DNA from 2 places in the Desulfosporosinus meridiei DSM 13257 genome. Region 2 is predicted to be linked to the other one. Evidence: riboswitches for the same ligand, from Rfam matches in the RefSeq annotation. Region 2 holds a riboswitch; the other holds the start of a gene.
The links. Region 2 has a riboswitch for lysine ahead of dapA (4-hydroxy-tetrahydrodipicolinate synthase). Riboswitches for the same ligand answer to the same signal wherever they lie in the genome.
Positions count from the first base shown of each region.

Region 1: it holds a riboswitch for lysine, as region 2 does, so the genes downstream of both, dapA (4-hydroxy-tetrahydrodipicolinate synthase) here and dapA (4-hydroxy-tetrahydrodipicolinate synthase) in region 2, are expected to answer to the same signal.

Region 1 is NC_018515.1:2,392,431-2,395,606, forward strand. Features, by position in the region: gene DESMER_RS10985 (sulfurtransferase) at 1-683, opposite strand, end outside; lysine riboswitch at 1,029-1,205, shown strand; gene dapA (4-hydroxy-tetrahydrodipicolinate synthase) at 1,325-2,200, shown strand; gene DESMER_RS10995 (3-isopropylmalate dehydratase large subunit) at 2,376-3,176, shown strand, end outside.
Region 2 is NC_018515.1:3,096,428-3,099,603, reverse strand. Features, by position in the region: gene DESMER_RS14325 (radical SAM protein) at 1-1,042, shown strand, start outside; gene DESMER_RS14320 (hypothetical protein) at 1,093-1,569, opposite strand; lysine riboswitch at 1,746-1,921, shown strand; gene dapA (4-hydroxy-tetrahydrodipicolinate synthase) at 2,007-2,897, shown strand; gene DESMER_RS14310 (hypothetical protein) at 3,021-3,176, opposite strand, start outside.

The DNA of each region.
Region 1 (3,176 bases), 700 kb from region 2:
TAGCCGCTTTTCTTACCTGTAAATTCATCTAAACTCCGAATACTTACTAATCTAAAGTTCTTGTCTTTTGCCAGCTTATCTTTTACTTCGTCAGTCGCTAAAACATAGTCCGGATGGGCAGGTATAGTTACCCCAAAATCTTTCGCTGTTGCTTGAGCAGTTTCTATACCGTCCTTAGTTGGATACCCGGCTTTTTTCCAAGCGTTCAATCCACCATCGAGGACCTTGACATTTTCAACTCCAGCCCAGATACATACGAATGCGACTCTCGCTGCACCTGAGTCTGCACCATAAACGATTACATTAGTATCTTTCGTTATACCATAATTTTTCATTACCTGGGTAATTTCCGCGCCTGTTCTGATATCCCATTTCTTTTCTTCTTCGATTTCATCTGTATTTAGATGGATCGCTCCCGGAATATGTGCTTCTGTGTAGGCTTTATCTTCGCTAACCTGGCCCCAAGCGGCCTCAATAATTACATAATCTTTTGATTCCGGTTGTTTACCATCAATGACACCTTTTACCCAATCTGCGGACACAAATACCTTTGTCTTTTCGACTGCCTTAACCGTCGGAGTTTCTGCCGCAGGCTTTTCCGGTGTAGTGGTGGAACTACAGCCAGTTGCAAATGTTGCTACCATCGCAATACAAATAAGGACAGTAAGTAATTTCTTTTTCATTAATGTTTTCTCCTCACAAAATATTTAGTTTAAACCTTTATATTGTACAAAATAGCGGCTCTCTCGATAAAATAATAACTGCAGATTATCGGAGAGAATATCGATTTTCACCCCCATATTCTTAGAACTATAGATCTACAGTTCAAGAAATGAATATAACCAAGCTAAATGTTATCATCGATAGCTGGTTATGTAAATATACTATCACCATATATCTATGTAATAGATTTGCAAATGCTTATGAGTGCGACAATATGGCGTTAATCAATGGGATATGTTGGTAAATTTAACAAATAGGCCATTGCACTCAGGGGTGATTTTCGCTATAATCTAACTAGTTGAATACCTGAAGATAGAGGCGGGTCAAACAAAAGTAGCTAAGATGAGGTTGGAGAGATACCTATGATCCTCAGCGAAAGGGGATGGCTCCGAAGGGTGGAATTTCTCTTTAATTCCATGCCTGGTTCCCGGATTAAGAGTCCTTGAACTGTCACCGTATCGCGGTGAAGTGCTATCGTTTTGTGTGCATTATTTAATTTTTATTAATTTTGTTTAGAACAAGGCGTCAGCTTAATCTGCGCCTTGTTTTTATATTATGAACAAAAAATGCACCTGTATAATAAGGGGTAAGGAGTGGGAATATGTCATTTGGAAGAATTCTTACAGCAATGGTTACACCTATGAACGAGGCTTTAGAAATTGATTATAAAGAAGCGGGGCGTTTAGCTTTACATTTAGTTAAGCATGGTAATGATGGGATTGTCGTCGCGGGGACAACCGGGGAATCCCCGACAATTTCATCTGAAGAAAAGCTTGAATTATTTAAAGTCGTTAAAGAAGCCGTAGGCTCGCGGGCTGTCGTTATTGCCGGGATCGGCTCAAACACCACAGAAGGAAGTATAGCATTAGCCAAAGAGGCAGCCGCAATTGGAGTAGACGGGCTGATGGCAGTGGTACCCTATTACAACAAACCTTCTCAAGAGGGCTTATATCAGCATTTCCGAAACATAGCCGCAGCCACTCCGCTTCCCTTAATGCTTTATAATATCCCGGGCAGATGTTCGGTGAATATGCTCCCGGAAACCGTGCTCAGACTGAGCAAAATCCCCAATATAACAGCGCTTAAGGAATCCAGCGGAATGATGGATCAGCTCAGCGAACTAAAGCGCATTCTACCTGAAAATTTTGCTATCTATAGCGGGGATGACTCCCTAACTTTGCCTATGCTGGCTTTGGGCTCCACTGGTATCGTCAGTGTGGCCGGACACGTGGTTGGTGACGAAATGAGAAACATGATCGACTCCTGGTTTGCCGGGGATACTCAAACAGCTTTACAATGGCATTTGAAGCTAACTCCCTTGTTTAAAGGGATTTTCGTAACCGCCAGCCCTGTACCGATTAAATACCTGTTGAAGTATCAGGGGATTAATGCCGGGGGAGTAAGACTTCCTTTGGTCGACGCTGTAGAAACCGAAAAAGCATTTCTCGATGATTTATACCTCCGAATTAAAGGTTAAAATGACAAGTATTTCTTATCGTACAAAACTGTAATATTATACTTTAATATAATAAGATTTTATTATAAAATAGGATAGATCCCAAGGTTGCTACTAAAGCGGCATCATCGGAGGATGAAATAGATTTTGGGGCTTTTTCTGGGTTAAATTTTAATAAAAATATAAGGAGAATAAAATGGGGAAAACAATCGCTGAAAAAATATTTGATGCACACAGGGTGAACATGCCGTTTCCGGATACCCATGTCTTAAAACTGGATAGAGTTTTCTGTCATGAAATTACCACCCCCATTGCCATCACGGATCTTATGGCCAGGGGAATGGACAGAGTCTTTGATCCTACGAAAATTAAGGCAGTCATCGACCATGTCACACCTGCCAAAGATTCTAAAACTGCTGAGCAGGGAAAGATTCTTCGGGATTGGGCGAAAAGACATGGTATCAAAGACTTTTTTGACATCGGGAGAAATGGTGTTTGCCATGCAATATTCCCGGAAAAAGGATTCGTAAGACCCGGCTATACAATTATCATGGGAGATTCACACACCTGTACCCATGGAGCTTTTGGAGCTTTTGCTGCCGGTGTCGGGACTACTGACCTTGAAGTAGGGATACTTAAGGGTATCTGTGCCTTCCATTTCCCCAAAACCATTAAATTTGTGCTTAATGGCAGCTTAAAGCCGGGGGTTTATGCCAAAGACCTGATCCTTTTTATTATCAAAGAACTGACAGTAAACGGGGCAACAAACATGGTCATAGAATTTACCGGACCGGTGATCGAGGGAATGTCCATGGAATCACGGATGACATTATGCAACATGGCCATTGAAGCCGGAGGCACTTGTGGCATATGCTACCCAGATATGACAACCGTTGAATACCTCTGGGAATTCATTCAAGACGAATTTGAAACTAAAGAAGACGCTTTGCTGGAATACTCAAAATGGACTTCAGATGCTGATGCTGCATATGAAAAA
Region 2 (3,176 bases):
ACAAGAAATCATTTACGCAACCTTTGCCCAAATTGAGGCAGCCATCGATCATAGAAATGATATCTTAATGTCGGAAATCAGAGGCCTGAAAACTTTGGAGAATAGAACTTTTTTTGTGGGAAATGAAAGCAAGTTCCCCAAAGGATGTCGTTCTTGTCTCTTGGGAACCGGTTTGAGTGCCATCAGGAAAACGAACAAATGTAACTTAGAGTGTAAGTTCTGCTATCATTATGGAGAACTGGATGAAATTCCACCGGTTGGCGAAGGTATGTGGGAAATCGGAGACACAAAATTTTATGAGAAGGACATTGATTTACTTCTTTCCATCCAACAGAAGCCCACGGGTATTTCCTACGTTTATTTAGAGCCATTCATGGAAATTGAAAAATACTATCCGATTATCAAGAAATTCAGTGCTGCAGGGATTCATCAACATCTCTATACAAATGGCACTTTAGCTAGGTCAGAGACCTTGAAAGCTTTAGGTGAAGCCGGTCTTGACGAGTTGCGTTTCAACCTGGGGGCCTCAAATTGTTCAGACAAAGTGATTAAAAATATGGCAATAGCGAAAAAATACATCAAAAATGTAGGTATTGAAACGCCAATGACTCCGGAGTTCTTCGAAACCTTTTTCCGGAAGAAGCAAGCAATCTTAGAGACGAAACTCGATTTTATCAATTGCGCAGAATTGCACCTAAATGCCAATAACATAGACAATTATGACGGGGAAAACATGTATATTTCCAGACATGGCTATATATCCCCCATTTGGAGTCGGGAATTAACTCTGAAATTCATGAAAACAGCCGTTGAAGAAAGCTGGGATTTAGCAGTTCATGATTGCTCAAACTATACGAAATTTGCCAGAGGTTTAAATTTTAGTGGCAATGAGGGTAGGTGGGTCGGATCCAGTAATTATACCTGTGCGTTTTTCAGGATACCCTACGAAGTGTTTTTACCCATACTGCGTGATGACAGTTTCAAGTTTTTGAGTGAAGAGGAATTGCCTGTCGGCTATCGACCAGGAGAGCTGGTTTTTTAATCCTCGGGATGAGCTCAAGCTGTGCAAGAGACTTATGCGCTTAAGCATAATCACTCTTCTTTGGCCAAAGGACTTGTATTTCTAAACAACCATGAAGCAAAACCCCACCAGCAAAGAAATAAAAAATAACCCGGTAGGGGGTAGAACCAGTTAACGAAATCGAATAGTCCAACATTATGTACGATATATCCGAAACCAAGGCTTATACTGGCCCAAGTTAAGATATAGGGATACCTGAAAGACTTTTTGGCGGGTAAAAAATAAAGAAAAATCATAACAGTAACCGTCCAACACAGTGGAGACAGGGCCATCATTTTCAAAACATAGAAGATGCTTAGGTTCTTAAACCACATAATACCTAGTATGTTTTGAAGTAAACCAACTGCTATTATATCCCCTAACCCGCCGATAAGAATTCCATAGATAAAGTATTCTTTATATTTATTTTTAGGGATAAAAATTAATGTTAAGAAATAGGTCATGACTAGAAATATAGGGTAAAATAATAATGTTATTACTTCATCCATGCTTTCTCACCTCCAATTTTATAGGCATTTTATTTATTTGCTTAATAAGTAATTTTCATTCAGCTTATACGGGTTATGTACGCAACCTAGTTATTCTTAGCTTTAGATGGAGTTTGCCTAAGAGGTTCGTCAAATTTAGGCTTGACAAATATAGCAATATATGAATATTCTTAATAAGAATTGATAGAGGTGCATCGTACAATCAGTACCCGAAGTTGTTAAGGTTTACGTAAGACCGTAGCTTTGGTGAAAGGTGTAGATGCCGAAGTCGGTCTCAATTACGTGGGGACAGGGCTGGTTGAACAAAATAAGATTTGTTTAACTGTCGCGTTTGCGGAGAGCTATCTATCTTACAGTATGATTGGAAAATCATATGGGTAATTTAGTGGCTGAATTCCGTATCAGCTATTTTTTTATAGAGGGAGACGGGGATAAACATGAAAAAGAAGACTGTTTTCAAAGGTATTGCCACTGCTCTCATAACTCCTCTGGACGAAACAGGAATTAATTATGAGCAGTTTGGCAAATTGATCGATTGGCAAATTGAAGAAAAGATTGATGCTCTGGTGATTTGTGGAACCACAGGTGAAGCTTCGACCTTGTCTGACGCTGAGCATAGAGCTGCAATTACATTTGCAGTTCAGCAAGCTAAAGGCAGAGTGCCGATCATTGCAGGCACAGGCAGCAATGACATCGAATACGCCCATGATCTCACTAGTTTTGCCTGCGAAGCAGGTGCGGATGCAATGCTTGTAGTTACCCCATATTACAACAAGGCAACGCAAAAAGGCCTAACTAAAATGTTTACACAAATTGCCGATAAGAGCACAAAGCCCATCATTCTTTACAATGTGCCTTCAAGGACGGGAATTAATATTGAGTCTGCAACCTATGAGGCATTGGCTGAACACGAAAATATCGTAGGGATCAAAGAAGCAAATGGCAACATTTCAAAAATTGTTGAGACGATGGCGCGTGTCCACGGCAAGCTTGATTTGTATTCAGGCAATGACGATCAAATAGTTCCGCTTATGGCCCTTGGTGGAGTTGGCTGCATTTCCGTGCTTTCCAACATTATGCCGGCACAGACACGTGAGATTTGCACCCGTTTCTTTCAGGGTGACATTGCCGGCAGTGCTGAGCAGCAATATAAGCTTTATGGCATTACAGAGGCTCTGTTTTGTGAAGTTAACCCTATTCCGGTCAAGGCTGCTATGGCAGCTATGGGTTTTTGCAAGGATTACCTAAGAATGCCTCTCACAACAATTGAGGATACAAACCGTGAAAAGTTGATCTCGGTTATGAGGGCATACGGATTAATCGTTTGATGAAGGTGCTGCAGTAGAAAATCTAGTAGCGCAAGAACCTATATGAGAAACCGTGTTAATTAGACCCTGTAAAGTAAGAAATCCCTCCGCTGTAATGGCGGGGGGATATTTGTTTAGGGGAATTTATCTTTTGGAAGTGTAGGCATTGGCTAGGACGAAGGTAGTCCCATTATATTCATATTCTTGGGTAAATCTCGAATTGGCATCTGCCTGTGCTCTTACACTGAAGTTTTCTTGACTCATAATGATTTTGTTGTTAGATAGTTGCCATTCACCATG